DNA from 4 places in the Streptomyces sp. NPDC087300 genome. Region 2 is predicted to be linked to each of the others. Evidence: riboswitches for the same ligand, from Rfam matches in the RefSeq annotation. Region 2 holds a riboswitch; each other region holds the start of a gene.
What was found. Region 2 has a riboswitch for cobalamin ahead of ACIO9J_RS22115 (CoA-acylating methylmalonate-semialdehyde dehydrogenase). Riboswitches for the same ligand answer to the same signal wherever they lie in the genome.
Positions count from the first base shown of each region.

Region 1 (4,183 bases), 390 kb from region 2:
GTCGCCGGCCTCGGACTGCTCATCGGCAACGCCAACGCGCTCGCCATGAACCGCACCGCGCACGCGGCGGGCGCGGCGTCGGCCCTCCTCGGCGCGTCCTCGTTCCTCGTCGGCGCCCTGGTGTCGCCGCTCGCGGGGGTCGCCTCCGGCGCGGTTCCCCTGGCGGTCATCCAGACGGTCGCCTCGGCCGCCGCTCTCGTCGGCTTCGTGATGCTGGCCCGTGGTCGTCCGGCGGCGGGGGACAAGAGGGCCGACTGACGTACGAGGCCGGGCGGGGCCCGCTCCGCCGGTGTGGCGGTCGGCCGGGGCGGGCGATTCCGCTCCTGACGGGCCGAGGCCGTCAGGCCACCCGCGCCGCGATGGTCCGAGCGCAGGTCAGGGACTCGGTGCGGGTCGTGTCCACCTCCAGGTCGTAGGCCACGCCCTCGTGCGCGAGCCGCGCCTGCGACGCGGCCATCCCCTTGGTGCGGTCGCCCCGCGCGACCTCACGGGCCGCGGCGACCTCGCTGTCGCACCGGACGCCCACCCACAGGACGTCGGTGTCACCGACGGCGTCGCGCCACCGCTGCTGGCTCGCCGCGCCGCTCAGGAAGACGTCGTCGACGATGATCCGCGCACCGGACCCGGCCATCGCCACGAGCCCCGCCATCCAGGCCGCCTCCAGCGCACGGAAGTCGGTCCCGACGCTCACCCCGCCGTCCGCGCCGAACTCGATGCCGTCCTCCGACGCCTGTGTCTTCGCGGGCAGCGCCTCGATGAGCGAGTCGATACCGAAGGCCAGCCACGGATCGGGGAGCACGTCCTGCAGGCAGCGCACGATCCCGGTCTTCCCCGAGCTGGAACCGCCGTTGAGGATGATCATCTGAGTCGTCACCGCGCCACAGTAGGGCGGTGACCGGCCGGGGCGAAGAGATTTTCGTCGTGCCGCACCTGCCAGACTTCGGCCCATGACCACAGAACGACGCCAGATCCTCGTCATAGGCATCGGTGCGGGCGACCCCGACCAGCTGACCCTGGGCGCGGTGAAGGCCATCCGCAGGACCGACGTCTTCTTCATCGTCGGCAAGGGGCAGGACAAGTCCTCGCTGACCGACCTGCGGCACAGCATGCTTCAGGAGCACGGGCAGCAGCCCTACCGGGTGGTGGAGGTGACGGACCCGAGCAGGGACCGGCGCCCCATGGACCGCTCCGACTACACCTCCGCCGTCCAGGACTGGCGGACCCGTCGCGCGGACCTCTTCGAGCGGCTGATGCGCGAGGAGATGAGCGCGGGGGAGACCGGCGCCTTCCTCGTATGGGGCGACCCCTCGCTGTACGACAGCACGCTCGGGATCCTCAACGACATCGAGGCGCGCGGCTCGGTGTCCGCGAGCGTCGAGGTCGTGCCCGGGATCACCAGCGTCTCGACGCTCGCCGCCCGGCACCGCATCCCGCTGAATCAGGTGGGCCGACCGCTGCACATCACCCCCGCCCGCCGCCTCTCCGACGTGGGCCAGAACGACGACGGGGACATCGTCGTCATGCTCGACGCGCACGAGTCGTTCACCCAGGTCGAGGGGGACGACGTGTGGATCTACTGGGGCGCCTACCTCGGCACGCCCGACGAACTGCTCGTCGCGGGCCGGCTCGCGGAAGTGGCGGACCGCATCCGGCGGTTGCGGTCCGAGGCGCGGGCCAGGCACGGCTGGATCATGGACACGTATCTGCTGCGCATCGTGGCGCCGACGGACGCCTGAGCGGGTCACGCGAGGACCAAAGTCATTCCCACGCCGGACCAACGTCACCCAACATCTTCGGTCGGCATGTCGGACATAACACTAGATGTAGTGTGACGGACGTCGGTTCGGCGACAGCGGCGCTTCAGCGTCCGCGGCCGGGACAACAGGGAATCCGGTGCGAATCCGGAGCTGCCCCGCAACGGTATGGGCCCTCTCGGGGGCCCGAGCCCGATACCTGCCGACGGCCGCCGCGCGGACCGCGCGGCGGCCCCGCACACATTCCGGACGCCTCGTGGGAGGGCTGACGTGACGCAGATCGACGCCGTGGACTCGGTGACCGAGTACCTGGACCGCAGTGACTGGCGGGTCAACGCCAACGCCAATCAGGGCTATTCGCTCGGTGGACTCATCCTGAACACGGCCGGCAAGGTCGTCGCCAACTACTGGCTCGACCAGGTCTACCCGGACGCCGTGGGCCGCGCCCACCGCGAGGGCGACCTCCACATACACGACCTGGACATGCTCTCCGGCTACTGCGCGGGCTGGTCCCTGCGCACGCTCCTCGCCGAGGGCTTCAACGGGGTGCCGGGGCAGATCGACTCCGCCCCGCCGCGCCACTTCTCCTCCGCCGTCGGACAGATCGTCAACTTCCTCGGCACGCTGCAGAACGAATGGGCCGGGGCGCAGGCGTTCAGCTCCTTCGACACCTACATGGCGCCGTTCGTCCGCGTCGACTCCATGACGTACGAGCAGGTCCACCAGTGCATGCAGGAGATGGTGCACAACCTCAACGTGCCGTCGCGCTGGGGCACCCAGACGCCGTTCACCAACCTCACCTTCGACTGGACCTGCCCCGAGGACCTGCGCGAGCAGGTGCCGGTGATCGGCGGCGTGGAGGCGGACTTCGGCTACGGCGAGCTCCAGCACGAGATGGACCTGATCAACCGCGCGTACATCGACGTCATGACGGCGGGCGACGCCACGGGGCGGGTCTTCACCTTCCCGATCCCGACCTACAACATCACCGACGACTTCCCCTGGGAGAGCGACAACGCCCGGCGGCTCTTCGAGATGACCGCGAAGTACGGGCTCCCGTACTTCCAGAACTTCATCAACTCCGGCCTGAACCCCGGCATGATCCGCTCCATGTGCTGCCGCCTCCAACTGGACCTCACCGAACTGCTCAAGCGCGGCAACGGATTGTTCGGCAGCGCGGAGCAGACCGGGTCCCTCGGCGTCGTCACGGTCAACTGCGCGCGCCTGGGCCACCTGCACGCGGGCGACGAACAGGGCCTGTACGACGCGCTCGACCGGCTGCTCGGCCTCGCCCGCGACAGCCTGGAGATCAAGCGCGTCACCGTGCAGGACCTGATCGACGGCGGACTCTTCCCGCACACCAAGCGCTACCTGGGTACCCTGCGCAACCACTTCTCCACCATCGGCGTGAACGGCGTCAACGAGATGATCCGCAACTTCACGCACGACGCCCACGACATCACCACGCCCGAGGGGCACGCGCTCGCCGTCCGCCTCCTCGACCACGTCCGGGCGCGCATGGTCGAGTTCCAGGAGCGGACCGGCCACCTGTACAACCTGGAGGCCACCCCCGCCGAAGGCACCACCTACCGCTTCGCGAAGGAGGACCACCGACGCTTCCCCGACATCCTCCAGGCGGGCACCGACACCAACCCGTACTACACGAACTCCTCACAGCTGCCGGTCGGTTGGACCGACGACCCCTTCGAGGCGCTGGAGCGGCAGGACGAACTCCAGACCAAGTACACCGGCGGCACCGTCCTCCACCTGTACATGTCCGAGCGCGTCTCGACCGCCGAGGCGTGCCGCACCCTCGTGCGCCGCTCTCTGGAGCGGTTCTCGCTGCCCTATCTGACGGTGACGCCCACCTTCTCCATCTGCCCCGAGCACGGCTACCTCGCCGGTGAGCGCGCCAACTGCCCGTCCTGCGGCGGCGACTGCGAGGTCTGGACCCGCGTCATGGGCTACCACCGCCCGGTCTCCTCCTTCAACATCGGCAAGAAGGGCGAGCACGCCGAGCGCACCCACTTCCAGGAGCGCACGGTGGTCCCGGCGTGATCCGCGTCGGCGGCTGGGCCCGGCTCTCCACCTGCGACTGGCCGGGCAAGCTGGTCACCACCGTCTTCTGCCAGGGCTGCCCGTGGCGGTGCGGCTACTGCCACAACCCGGAGCTGCTCGACGCGCGGGCGCGCCCGCCCTTCGAGGTCCCGTGGCCGACGGTGACCGCCCATCTGGGCCGCCGCCGCAGCCTGTTGGACGGGATCGTCTTCTCGGGCGGGGAGCCGCTGCTGCAACCGGGCCTGGCCGACGCGGCACGGCAGGCGCGCGAGCTCGGCCACGCGGTGGGGCTGCACACCGGCGGCGCCTACCCGCGCCGGTTCGGCGCGCTGCTCGCCGAAGGGCTCGTCGACTGGGTCGGCTTCGACGCC
Region 1 covers NZ_JBIUYI010000005.1:799,681-803,863, forward strand. The annotation lists gene ACIO9J_RS23880 (Bcr/CflA family efflux MFS transporter) at 1-258, shown strand, start outside; gene cpt (chloramphenicol phosphotransferase CPT) at 341-862, opposite strand; gene cobF (precorrin-6A synthase (deacetylating)) at 948-1,736, shown strand; cobalamin riboswitch at 1,823-1,976, shown strand; gene ACIO9J_RS23895 (ribonucleoside triphosphate reductase) at 2,025-3,812, shown strand; gene ACIO9J_RS23900 (anaerobic ribonucleoside-triphosphate reductase activating protein) at 3,809-4,183, shown strand, end outside.
Region 1: another riboswitch for cobalamin. It lies ahead of ACIO9J_RS23895 (ribonucleoside triphosphate reductase); the one in region 2 lies ahead of ACIO9J_RS22115 (CoA-acylating methylmalonate-semialdehyde dehydrogenase).

Region 2 (4,183 bases):
CGTCGGTGCGCGCCATGACGACGTACACCTGCGCGGCGCCCGCGCCGGAGATGAACTGCTTGACGCCGGTGAGGACGTAGTGGTCGCCGTCGCGGACCGCGGCGGTGCGCAGCGCCCCGGCGTCCGATCCGGCTCCGGGCTCGGTCAGGCAGTAGCTGCCGAGGTCCTCCATGGCGCAGAGCCGGGGCAGCCACCGGGAGCGCTGCCGCCCGTCGCCGTAGGTGTCGATCATCCAGGCGACCATGTTGTGGATGGAGAGGTAGCCCGCGATGGAGGGACAGCCGGAGGCGAGGGCCTCGAAGACGAGGACCCCGTCGGCACGGGTCAGACCGCTGCCGCCCGCGTCCTCGCGTACGTAGATTCCGCCGAGCCCCAGCCCGGCGGCCTTGCGCAGCACGTCGAGCGGGAAGTGCTTGTCCTGGTCCCAGCGCACCGCGTGCGGGGCCAGGTGGTCCTCGGCGAAGTCGAGGGTGGTCTCGACGATCGCCTGCTGGTCCTCGGTGAGCGTGGTGGTCGTCATCGCGCTCATCCCATGGTGGGGATGGAGAAGTTCGCGCCTTCCCTGGCCCCCGAGGGCCAGCGCGAAGTGACGGTCTTCGTACGGGTGTAGAAGCGGATCGCGTCCGGGCCGTGCTGGTTCAGGTCGCCGAAGCCGGACCTCTTCCAGCCGCCGAAGGTGTGGTAGGCCACCGGGACCGGGATGGGCACGTTCACGCCGACCATGCCGGTGTTGACGCGGCGGGTGAAGTCGCGCGCGGTGTCGCCGTCCCTGGTGAAGATGGCGACGCCGTTGCCGTAGGGGTGCTCGCTGGGCAGGCGCAGGGCCTGCTCGTAGTCGGCGGCCCGTACGACGCACAGGACGGGGCCGAAGATCTCCTCGCGGTAGACGCGCATCCGGGGGCTCACCCGGTCGAAGAGGGTGGCTCCGGCGAAGAAGCCGTTCTCGTGTCCCTCCAGAGTGAAGTTCCGCCCGTCCACGACGAGTTCGGCTCCCTCGTTGACGCCGATGTCCACGTACCTGCGGACCCGGTCGAGCGCGTCCTGACTGACCAGGGGGCCGAAGTCGGCCTCCGCGTCGTCGGAGCGGCCGATCCGCAGGGCGCCGATGCGCTCCTTGAGGGCGGCGACGAGCCGGTCGGCGGTCTCCTCGCCGACCGGCACGGCCACCGAGATCGCCATGCAGCGCTCGCCCGCCGAGCCGTAACCGGCGCCGATGAGCGCGTCGACGACCTGGTCGAGATCCGCGTCCGGCATCACGATCATGTGGTTCTTGGCGCCGCCGAAGCACTGGGCGCGCTTGCCGTGGGCGGCGGCGGTGGCGTAGATGTGCGCGGCGATCGGCGTCGAGCCGACGAAGCCGAGCGCGCCGACGCGCGAGTCCTCCAGGAGGGTGTCGACCGCTTCCTTGCCGCCGTTGACGACGTTCAGGACGCCCGGCGGAAGCCCGGCCTCAAGGAAGAGTTCGGCAAGGCGCAGCGGTACGGAGGGGTCGCGCTCGGAGGGCTTCAGGATGAACGCGTTGCCACAGGCGAGGGCGGGTGCGGCCTTCCACAGCGGGATCATCGCGGGGAAGTTGAACGGGGTGATCCCGGCGACCACACCGATCGGGGAGCGCAGCGAGTGCACATCGATGCCGGTGCCCGCGTTGTCCGTGAACTCGCCCTTGAGCAGGTGCGGGATCCCGGCGGCGAACTCGACGACCTCCAGGCCGCGTTGGATGTCGCCGTGCGCGTCGGCGACGGTCTTGCCGTGCTCCGAGGAGAGCAGCCGGGCCAGCGATTCACGGTCCTGCTCAACGAGTTGGAGGAACCGCAGCAGGACGCGGGCCCTGCGCTGCGGGTTCCACTCGCCCCACACGCGCTGGGCGGCGGCCGCGTCGGCGATCGCCGCCTCGGTGTCGGCCCGCCCCGCGAGCGGCACGCGGGCCTGCACGGAACCGGTGTTGGGGTCGTACACGTCGCCGAAGAGGCCCGACGTGCCGGCGGTGTGCTTGCCGCCGATGAAATGGGTGAGTTCACGGACCACGGTGAGCCTGCTCTCGTCAGGTGGGGATCCGGGGATGGCACGGCACACCGGCGAACGGCACCCTGTGGGGCGCGCTCGGGCCGGGGCCGCGGGACGCGTGGGCGGAAGATCCTTCGGTGGACTGCGAGTTGACGTACGCCGTCGTCGTACCGGGGTCGGCGTATGCCATCGGTGCGCGGGATCGCGACGCACACCGTCGAAGCGCGGGAAGTCGACGCACACCGTCGGCGCACCAGAGATCCGCGCGCACCGTCGGCGCGTTGGAGATCGGCGTACGCCTTCGGCGCGTCGCGGATCCGTGCGCACCGTCGGCGCGTCAGAGATCCGTGCGCACCGTCTGTGCGCTACAGATCCGCGCGCTCTCTCGACTGCTCCGCCGGATCACCTGGGTCATGGGTACGGACCGGTGCCATGCGTGTCTGCTCCATCCTCGTGGACAACACGGAACACCCCGCGGCCGGTATCCTGACTCCCGGATCAGCGCACGCTCCCCCGCCTTCCCGACGGACACGACGTCCCTCGGTGGCGCGTTGTGTTGCGAGAACGCACTCCCCGGTCACAGTGGCGGGACCGCGCCGGATTCACACCGGCTTCCCTGACACCGCGGGCCTTGTCGAGGACCATATAGTTGGACGTCCTAGTAAGTCCACCCCGGCAGGATCGCGCAGGCCCGCCGGGCACCGGGGGTCAGCAGGGGGCGCAGCCCGGCGAACAGCTCCGCGAGGCCAGGACCGCAGCGGGCGAGGAACTCGCCGTCGACGCCCGCGATGTCGAGCTCGTTGGCCACCGTGAGCTCGGCGAAGTCCGCCTGCTGACGGCGCGTCGGCGCGAAGGCGCGGCCGGTGAACCGGTCACGGAACAGCGGACTCCGATCCCGCCGGACGGGAGTCCCGTCGCCGGTCCGGCCCGTGAGCGCCGGATGGCCCACCGCGCGGTCGCAGCTCGCATAGAGGTACACGAGCGACTCGGCCTCGCCGCCGATCACGGCGGTGGCGCGCTCGCGCCGGTCGAGCGGCAGCAGGACGGGGGCGAAACCGTCGGTGCCGTAGAGCGCGTGACAGAGCCCGGCCAGCCGGAGCGCGGGGCGCGCGTCCCAGTCGGCGAGCCGTTGCCGTACGCGTTCGAGGTGGTCGAGGAGGGTGCCGCCGGGGTGTTCGACGGTAGCGGCGCCGAGGTCGCGCAGGAACCGGTGAGCGGCTCGGTCGGGTTCCGCGGCCATGTCCATGGGATCGGCCCCTTTCCGGCCAGCGTGGAACGAATTCCGGCCGAACCGGGCGACCGGTACGTCAAGAAGCGCAACGCCGAGCACGACGACATACGACGACAAGGGGGTCGGCACCCGGGCGGGCCCCGGCACCGTCCGGATCGGTGTCGGGGCCCGGCCGGGTTGCCGCCCTGGGCCCGGATGAATCCTCCCGCTCCCCCGACAACCAAGTCAATCCTCGGGTTTCCTCATCGAACCCATAGCCATGGCTTGGATTCGTCCGAGATGCGATCAGTGCTGCCCAAGACGGCCCGCACCCTCTAAGGTGACCCGTGCAGCTGGTTCGCCCTGTCCGCCAGGCAGGCGCGTCGCAAGAGGGAACCCGGTGGGAATCCGGGACTGCCCCGCAGCGGTGAGTGGGAACGACCGCCGTCATACGCACTGGATCCGGTGGATCCGGGAAGCGACGGCCAGTAGGAGTCCGCCTCGGCGGATGTGCCCGCGAGTCCGAAGACCTGCCCGTTGCCCGCACGTGACCGATCGCGTGCGGACATCCCGGTGACCTCGTGGGCGGGTCGGCGTGCATACCGTTCGGAGGACCGCGTCATCGACGCCGTCCGGTCCGGGCGGTCCGTCATCCCTTCGCGTCCGCGTCCCGTCCCCGGGGTGCTCAGGAGTCATCTCGCGAAGGAGATTTCCGTGACAGCGAAGTCCGCAGCCGCGGCAGCACGGGCCACCGTGTACGGCTACCCCCGCCAGGGCGCGAACCGTGAACTGAAGAAGGCCGTCGAGGGGTACTGGAAGGGCCGCGTCACCGCCGACGCCCTCCGGGAGACCGCCGCGGAGCTGCGCCGCACCACCTGGCGGCAGCTGGCGGATGCCGGCGTCCACGAGGTGCCGACCGGCGACTTCTCGTACTACGACCACGTCCTGGACACCAGCGTCATGGTCGGT
Region 2 covers NZ_JBIUYI010000005.1:407,461-411,643, reverse strand. The annotation lists gene ACIO9J_RS22120 (acyl-CoA dehydrogenase family protein) at 1-520, opposite strand, end outside; gene ACIO9J_RS22115 (CoA-acylating methylmalonate-semialdehyde dehydrogenase) at 526-2,025, opposite strand; cobalamin riboswitch at 2,463-2,665, opposite strand; gene ACIO9J_RS22110 (DUF6817 domain-containing protein) at 2,663-3,250, opposite strand; cobalamin riboswitch at 3,552-3,767, shown strand; gene metE (5-methyltetrahydropteroyltriglutamate--homocysteine S-methyltransferase) at 3,929-4,183, shown strand, end outside.

Region 3 (4,183 bases), on a different contig from region 2:
GACCTCCTCGACGGTCCAGGTGTTCTTGATCGCGTCCCGGTAGCGCTCGTAGAAGTCCGGGTAGCGCATGGGACGCAGGGTGAGTTCGAAGCCCGGGTCGAGCAGGTTCTTGGCGGAGCTGGTGGTGCTGGACATTACTGGCAGGCCTCGCAGGACTCGGGGTTTTCCAGGGAGCAGGCGATCGCGTCGGGGTCGCTCACCTGCTGGGGGACGGGGGCCGCGGCGGTGGCCTGGGAGCCGCCGGCCGCGCGGGCGATGCGCGTCGCCGGGCGCGAGCGCAGGTAGTACGTGGTCTTCAGGCCCCGCTGCCAGGCGTAGGCGTACATCGAGGAGAGCTTGCCGATGGTCGGCGTCTCCAGGAACAGGTTCAGGGACTGCGCCTGGTCCAGGAACGGGGTGCGGTCGGCCGCCATGTCGATCAGGCCGCGCTGCGGGATCTCCCACGCGGTGCGGTACAGCGCGCGGACCTCTTCGGGCACCCAGGTGAAGCCCTGCACCGAGCCGTTGGACTCGCGCAGCGCCTCACGGGTCTGCGCGTCCCACACGCCGAGCCGCTTGAGCTCCTGCACCAGGTAGGAGTTGACCTGGAGGAACTCGCCGGACAGCGTCTCGCGCTTGAAGAGGTTGGAGACCTGCGGCTCGATGCACTCGTACACGCCCGCGATGGACGCGATGGTGGCCGTCGGCGCGATCGCGAGGAGCAGCGAGTTGCGCATGCCGGTGGTGGCGATCCGCTCGCGCAGGGCCGCCCAGCGCTCGGGCCAGGTCAGCTCCACGCCGTAGTGGTCCGGGTGCAGGACGCCGCGCGCGGTGCGGGTCTTCTCCCAGGCGGGCAGCGGGCCGTTGCGCTCGGCGAGGTCCGCGGACGCCTCGTACGAAGCGAGCATGATGCGCTCGGCGATGCGGGTGGAGAGGGCCCGCGCCTCGGGCGAGTCGAACGGCATCTTCAGCTGGAAGAAGACGTCCTGGAGGCCCATCGCGCCGAGGCCCACCGGGCGCCACCTGGCGTTGGAGCGCCCGGCCTGCTCGGTCGGGTAGAAGTTGATGTCGACGACGCGGTCGAGGAAGGTGACGGCGGTGCGGACCGTCTCGTCGAGGCGCTCCCAGTCGATGTCGCCGTCGACGACGAAGGCGCCGAGGTTGACCGAGCCGAGGTTGCAGACGGCCGTCTCCCCGTCGTCCGTCACCTCCAGGATCTCCGTGCAGAGGTTGGAGGAGTGCACCGTGTGGCCGGGCTCCGCCGTCTGGTTGGCGGTGCGGTTGGCGGCGTCCTTGAAGGTCATCCAGCCGTTGCCGGTCTGCGCGAGGGTGCGCATCATGCGGCCGTACAGTTCCCGGGCCGGCATGGTCTTCTTCGCGATCCCCGCGGCCTCCGCCTTGCGGTAGGCGGCGTCGAACTCCTCGCCCCACAGGTCGACGAGCTCGGGCACGTCGGCCGGCGAGAACAGCGACCAGTCCTGGTCGGCGGCGACCCGGCGCATGAACTCGTCGGGGATCCAGTGCGCGAGGTTGAGGTTGTGCGTGCGGCGCGCGTCCTCACCCGTGTTGTCGCGCAGCTCCAGGAACTCCTCGATGTCGGAGTGCCAGGTCTCCAGGTAGACCGCGGCCGCGCCCTTGCGGCGCCCGCCCTGGTTCACCGCGGCGACCGAGGCGTCGAGGGTCTTGAGGAACGGCACGATGCCGTTGGAGTGCCCGTTGGTGCCGCGGATCAGCGAACCGCGCGAACGGATGCGCGAGTAGGAGAGGCCGATGCCGCCCGCGTGCTTGGAGAGCCGCGCGACCTGGTGGTAGCGGTCGTAGATCGAGTCGAGCTCGTCCAGCGGGGAGTCGAGGAGGTAGCAGGAGGACATCTGCGGGTGCCGGGTGCCCGAGTTGAACAGCGTCGGCGACGACGGCAGGTAGTCCAGGCGGCTCATCAGGCGGTACAGCGCGGCGACCTCGTCCAGGGCGCGGGCGCTGCCGTCTTCCGCCAGGCCGCTCGCCACGCGCAGCATGAAGTGCTGCGGGGTCTCGATGACCTGCCGGGTGATGGGGTGGCGCAGCAGGTAGCGGCTGTGCAGCGTGCGCAGGCCGAAGTAGCCGAAACGGAAGTCCGCGCCGTCCGCGAGCGCGGCGTCCACGAGCGAGTCGAGCCGGGCCGCGTGCGCGGTCACGAAGGACGCGGTGCGGTCGGCGATCAGGCCCTCGCGGTGGCCGACCGCGACGGAGTCGGTGAAGGAGTGCACGCCCTGCGTGGCCGCTTCCTCGCGGATGCCGATCGACAGGAGCCTGGCGGCGAGCTTGGAGTACGCGGGGTCCTCGGAGATGAGCCCCGCGGCCGCCTCGGTCGCCAGTTCCCGCAGCTCGGCCACGTCGGCGCGGGCCGACCTGCCGCGCAGCGCGGCGGCGGCCACCCGGCCGGGGTCGGCGTCGGGGAGGTCGGCGGTGAGGTCGGTCAGGGTCCGCAGCAGCGCGGTCCCTGGCCCGTCGGTACCCTCGGCGGTCGGCGTGGTCGTCGCTGACGCAGGTTCGGCAGGCGCGATGGTCACGTGGAGCTCTCCCTCGCTCGGCTCTGGGCCAGGGGAGGGAATGGTGCACGGGCGCACCCGGGCAGGGCGGCGTACCGCGTCCACCGGCCCACTCCACGAGGCCCGGACGGTCGGCACCCGGGCCGGACGGCTCGGGTGCGCTGCCGGCAGGTCCTCGGACTTGCGGGTACGACAAAGACGTACACATACACCGTTGCGGGACAGTTCCGGACTTGCACCGGATTCCCCTGCGACGGCAGCGAGCACGAGCATACATCTTGTGCCGGGTTTCTGAAGCAGGCCCACATCTTGTGTCGGCACCGAACGGGCGGTCGTGCGGGTGGCTCTGCGAGGAGTGTCCTAGAACGTCAACTCGTAGGTGAGCAGCGTCAGGTCCGGGATCGGCTGCCAGTCCCGCTCCGGGGTCCGTACGAAGCCGAGGCGCCCGTAGAGCCGGTGGGCGGCGTGCATCGAGGGCTGGGTGGACAGGACGAGCCCCGTGCGGCCCGCGTCCCTGGCGCGCCGCAGGCACTCCCGCACCAGCGCCTCGCCCGCGCCCCTGCCGCGCGCCGCGGCGGAGACGGCCAGCATGCGGATCTCCGCCTGGTCGTCCCGGGCGATGTCGGCCATCGGACCGCCGGACGGGACGAAGGCCACGCAGCCGAGCGGCTCCTCGTCCGCCGCGGCCACCAGGACCTGGGCCTGCGCCGCGCGCCCCGCCACGTCCCGCAGCACCGTCAGATAGGGGTCGTCGGCCCCGAGGCTCAGATGTCCGTCGGCGAGGTACGCCCCCGCGGTGAGGTCGCCCAACGCCTCGTACTCGTCGGGACGCGCGTGTCTGATCGTGATGTCCATGCGGCGAAGTGTGCAACAGGGGTACGACGACGGGCCGCCGGTTTTCCGGCGGCCCGTCGTCGTACCTGTCGAACGGTTCAGTGCCCGGCGCCCGCCGTCGCCTTCGGCAGCTCGGTGGCGACGCCGGGGTCGCCGGCGTCCGCCGTGTAGTCCCCGGGCGACGTCTCGTCGACGCCCTCGGGGGCCTTCAGCGCCTTCAGGGCGAAGGTGAGGACCACGGTCACGACCACGTTCAGGACGAACGCGGTGAGGCCGATGTAGCCGATCTCACCGATGCCGGGGATGGTGTCGGACGAGCCGCCGAAGTGCTTCTGCGTCGGCGACGCGACGCCGTACGCGGCGAGCGTGCCGTAGACCATGCCGACCGCCCAGCCCGCGAGCAGCGCCCAGCGGTGGAACCAGCGGGTGAACAGGCCGCCGACCAGCGCGGGCATCGTCTGGAGGATCCAGATGCCGCCGAGCAGCTGGAAGTTGATCGCGACGGTCTTGTCCATGCCGAGGACGAAGACCAGCGCGCCCACCTTCACCATGAGCGAGACCAGCTTGGAGACCTTGGTCTCCTGCTCGGGCGTCGCGTCGGGCTTGAGGAAGTCCTTGTAGATGTTCCGGGTGAAGAGGTTCGCCGCGGCGATCGACATGATGGCGGCGGGCACGAGCGCGCCGATGCCGATCGCGGCGAAGGCGACGCCGGTGAACCAGTCGGGGAACATCTCCTCGAAGAGCTGGGGGATCGCCAACTGCCCGTTGTCGACCTTGATCCCGGCCGCGATCGCCATGAAGCCGAGCAGCGCGAGCAGTCCCAGCATCAGCGAGTACAGCGG
Region 3 covers NZ_JBIUYI010000002.1:582,812-586,994, forward strand. The annotation lists gene ACIO9J_RS08225 (ribonucleotide-diphosphate reductase subunit beta) at 1-135, opposite strand, end outside; gene ACIO9J_RS08230 (ribonucleoside-diphosphate reductase subunit alpha) at 135-2,528, opposite strand; cobalamin riboswitch at 2,656-2,787, opposite strand; gene ACIO9J_RS08235 (GNAT family N-acetyltransferase) at 2,868-3,362, opposite strand; gene mctP (monocarboxylate uptake permease MctP) at 3,440-4,183, opposite strand, start outside.
Region 3: another riboswitch for cobalamin. It lies ahead of ACIO9J_RS08230 (ribonucleoside-diphosphate reductase subunit alpha); the one in region 2 lies ahead of ACIO9J_RS22115 (CoA-acylating methylmalonate-semialdehyde dehydrogenase).

Region 4 (4,183 bases), on a different contig from region 2:
GAGGACTCCGTCGCGCGCCTCCTCGTAGGTGAAGTCGCGGGCGACGGTGAGGGCCGCGTCCCACGCCATCATCGCGGCGAGCGCCTGCACCATCACGCTGGAGGTGTACGGGGTGCCGTTCTCCGTGCTGATGACCCGGGCGATCTCCTCGTGGCGTACGGCGATCCCGTCCTTGATCCGGGTGACGACCGCGATCCGTTCGTCCAGGGTCATGCGCGGCCAGGGCCCGTCGTCGAACGCCCGGCGGGCGGTGGCGACGGCGCGGTCCACGTCGGCGGGGGCCGCGTGCGGCACGCGGGCGAAGACCTTTCCGGTGTGCGGGGAGACGACGTCGATGACGCCCTTGCCGAGCGGGTCCACCAACTCCCCGCCGATGAACAGCTGTCCGTGTTCCACGAGCTCGGTCATGGCTGACTGCCTCCTGCGGAGCGCTTTCTGACACCGTTTCAGAACTGATACCAGTTCTAGTTGGAGGAGTCCACGGACCGGACGCGCAACCGGCCGCCGATTCGGTCGACTTGGGCGACCATTGAAACTAGTTCTAGTTATAGTGGCGGCACCCGGCGACGAGAGACGCGGCACCCGGCGACAGAGACGAGGCCCCATGACCCCGCAGGTGACCGACCCGCCGGTGATCGAGCACGGCGGCGGCGTCTGGAGCATCAAGGTCCCGATCCCCGACAACCCCCTCGGCTTCACCCTCGTCCACCTCCTGGCGACCGACCGCGGCCCGGTCCTCGTCGACACCGGCTGGGACGACCCCACGTCCTGGGACACCCTGACCGCGGGACTCGCCCGGTGCGGCGTCGCCGTCGGGGACGTGCACGGCGTGGTCATCACCCACCACCACCCCGACCACCACGGTCTGTCCGCGAAGGTCCGCGACGCATCGGGCGCGTGGATCGCGATGCACGCGGCCGACGCCTCCGTGGTGCGCCGCACCCGCGCCAACCCGCCCGGCCGCTGGTACGCCTACATGGCCGCCAAGCTGACGGCGGCCGGCGCGCCCGCCGAGCACGTCGCCCCGCTGGTCCGCGCCGCCGAGGAGGGCCGCCCCAGGAAACTGCCGGGACTCGACCCCGCGCTGCCCGACCGCGACATCGCCCCCGGCGAGCTCCTCGACCTCGCGGGCCGCAGGCTGCGCGCGATCTGGACCCCTGGCCACACCCCCGGCCACGTCTGCCTGCACCTGGAGGAGGACCACCCCGCCCGGCTGCGGGGCAACGGCCGCCTCTTCTCCGGCGACCACCTGCTGCCCGGCATCAGCCCGCACATCGGCCTGTACGAGGACCCCGACGACGCCACGGTCACCGATCCCCTCGGCGACTACCTCGACTCCCTGGAGCGGGTCGCCCGCCTCGACCCGGCCGAGATCCTCCCCGCCCACCAGCACGCCTTCACCGACGCCCCCGCCCGCGTCGGCGCGCTCATCGCCCACCACGAGGAGCGCCTGACCGGACTGCACGCCCTGCTCGCCGAACCCCGCACCGCCTGGCAGCTCGCCGAGCGGATGGAGTGGAACCGGCCCTGGGCCGACATCCCCTACGGCTCGCGCAACATCGCGGTGTCGGAAGCGGAGGCCCATGTGCGGCGCCTGGTGAAGCTGGGCCGCGCCGAGGTCGTGCCCGGCGGCGACCCGGTCACCTACGTGGCGGTGTGACACCCCGGGGCGGCCGGTGCGCCGCCCCCGCCGCCCGGCCCCGCCCCGTACGGGCCGGTAGAGTGGGCGAGTCGTCCTCACGCCCGTACAGGGGGAAGCCGGTGCGAATCCGGCGCTGACCCGCAGCCGTATGACCGCCTTGGCGGAGAGCCGGAATGCCCGGTGCGGAACGTGACCGGCTCGCTTCATCGGACCCCCCGATGAGCGGCACCGTCGAGGTATACGGAGCCGGAGCCGCCCGGAAGCCGTGCTCGCAACGGTCCGTGCCGCCCCGCTCCCCGCAGGGAGAGGCAACCCGCCGCATCATGAACGTTCGCCACAGCGCAGCGGTCCTGGCCGCCGCCGTAGCCGTGTTCGGCTCCGCCGCCGCACCGGCCGCTTTCGCGGACGACGCGAAGCCGTCGCCCTCCACCGCGCTCCCCTCGGGCCTCTACGGCAAGAGCGACCCCAAGTTCGACGGCGTCTTCCGGCAGTCGTACGCCCTGCTCGCCCAGCACACGGAGGGCGTCAAGCCCGCCGCGAAGGCCGTCGACTGGCTGACCGGGCAGCAGTGCGCGAGCGGCGGTTACGCGGCCTACCGCGCGGACGCGAGCGCGCCGTGCGACTCCAAGACCATGGTCGACAGCAACTCCACCGCGGCCGCCGTGCAGGCGCTCGCCGCGCTCGGCGGCGAGAAGAAGACGGTCGGCAAGAGCGTCGAGTGGCTGAAGTCCGTACAGAACACGGACGGGGGCTGGGGCTACAACCCGGGCCTGCCCACCGACGCCAACTCCACCGGCATCGTGATCGGCGCCCTCGTCTCGGCGGGTGAGAACCCCGCGGACGTGAAGTCCAAGGACGGCAAGTCCGCCTACGACGCGCTGCCCGAGCTCGCCATGGACTGCGGCAAGGACGGCGGCGCCTTCGGTCTCGCCGACCCCAAGTCCGGCAAGCTCTCGCCGAACGCCGACGCCACCGCCGCCGGTGTGCTGGGCGGCCTCGGCAAGGGTCTCGTGGTGTCGCAGCCCAAGAAGGGCCAGCCCACGAACCCCAAGTGCGCGAAGCCCGAGAACGTGACGCAGGCCGCGAGCAACGGCGTCGGCTATCTCCTCGACACCCTCGGCAAGACCGACGACCACCTGATGTCCTCGATGCCGGGCGCCGACGACCAGCCCGACTTCGGCAACACCGCCGACGCGGTGCTCGCGCTCGCCGCCGCAGGTGAGAAGGACCAGGCGAAGAAGTCCGCCGAGTGGCTCTCGAAGAACTCCGCGGACTGGGCCAAGCAGTCCGGTCCCGCCGCCTACTCGCAGCTGGTCTTCGCCGCCAACGCGGCCGGGATGGACGCCCGTGACTTCGGCGGCGCCGACCTCGTCAAGCAGCTGAACGCCACGGGCCCGGCGCCGGAGACCGCGTCGAAGTCCCCGTCCGCCGACTCGGACGAGGAGAAGAAGGACGACGGCGGCGGCGTCAGCGTCTGGTGGATCATCGGCGTCGGCATGGTCGCCGGCATCGGCATCGGCTTCCTCTACAGCGGCAACCGCAAGAAGAAGCAGCCGTGACCGCGGGCCGTGCGCGGCGCGGGCACCGGGCGGTCGTGGCGTTCCTCGCCACGCTGCTCTGCACCCTCGGCGTCCTCGCCGCCGCGCCCGCCCAGGCCGCCGGCTACCGCTACTGGTCGTTCTGGGAGCGTTCCGGCGACAGCTGGACCTACGCCACCCAGGGCCCGGGTACCGCGAAGCCCGACGACGGCGACGTACAAGGCTTCCGCTTCTCGGTCTCCGAGGACACCAAGGACTCGGCGAAGCCGCGCGGCGCGGCCGGCTTCGAGGACATCTGCGCCGACAGGCCCGCCAAGGACGGCCGCAAGCGGGTCGCCCTGGTCATCGACTTCGGCCTGGCCGAGGACGCGCCCAAGGGCGAGCGGCCGCCCGCCGCGCGCACGGCCTGCGCGCAGGTCGCCGAGGACGCCACCAGCGCCGAGGCCCTCGCCGCGGTCGCCAAGCCGCTGCGCTACGACAGCAACGCCCTGCTCTGCGCCATCTCCGGCTACCCGAAGTCGGGCTGCGGCGACCAGGTCTCCGGCGACGGCACGTCGAAGAAGGACCAGGCAGGTCAGGCCGACGGTGACAAGGGGGGCGACGGCGGCCCCTCGGTCGGTCTGATCGCCGGGATCGCCGCCGTCGTGGTGCTGGGCGGTGCCGCGCTGTGGCAGGCCCGCCGCCGTCGCGGCTGACGCGGGCCCGGACAGCACGATGACGGACCACGGCAGCCGCACGCCCACCGCCCTCGGGTGGCGCCTCGCCCCCGAGGCGCACCGGAGCAACGCCCTGCACCCGGGCGCCTGGTGGATCTGGGCGCTCGGCCTCGGCACGGCCGCCTCGCGCACCACCAATCCGCTCCTGATCGGCCTGCTGATCGGCGTCGCGGGCTATGTGGTGGCGGCGCGGCGTACGTCCGCTCCGTGGGCGAAGTCGTACGGCGCCTTCGTGAAGCTCGGCCTGGTCGTGATCGGGATCAGGCTCGTCTTCGCGATCGTGCTCG
Region 4 covers NZ_JBIUYI010000004.1:582,380-586,562, reverse strand. The annotation lists gene ACIO9J_RS18440 (aldehyde dehydrogenase) at 1-408, opposite strand, end outside; gene ACIO9J_RS18435 (MBL fold metallo-hydrolase) at 605-1,660, shown strand; cobalamin riboswitch at 1,718-1,842, shown strand; gene ACIO9J_RS18430 (prenyltransferase/squalene oxidase repeat-containing protein) at 1,966-3,201, shown strand; gene ACIO9J_RS18425 (SCO2322 family protein) at 3,198-3,875, shown strand; gene ACIO9J_RS18420 (energy-coupling factor transporter transmembrane component T) at 3,895-4,183, shown strand, end outside.
Region 4: another riboswitch for cobalamin. It lies ahead of ACIO9J_RS18430 (prenyltransferase/squalene oxidase repeat-containing protein); the one in region 2 lies ahead of ACIO9J_RS22115 (CoA-acylating methylmalonate-semialdehyde dehydrogenase).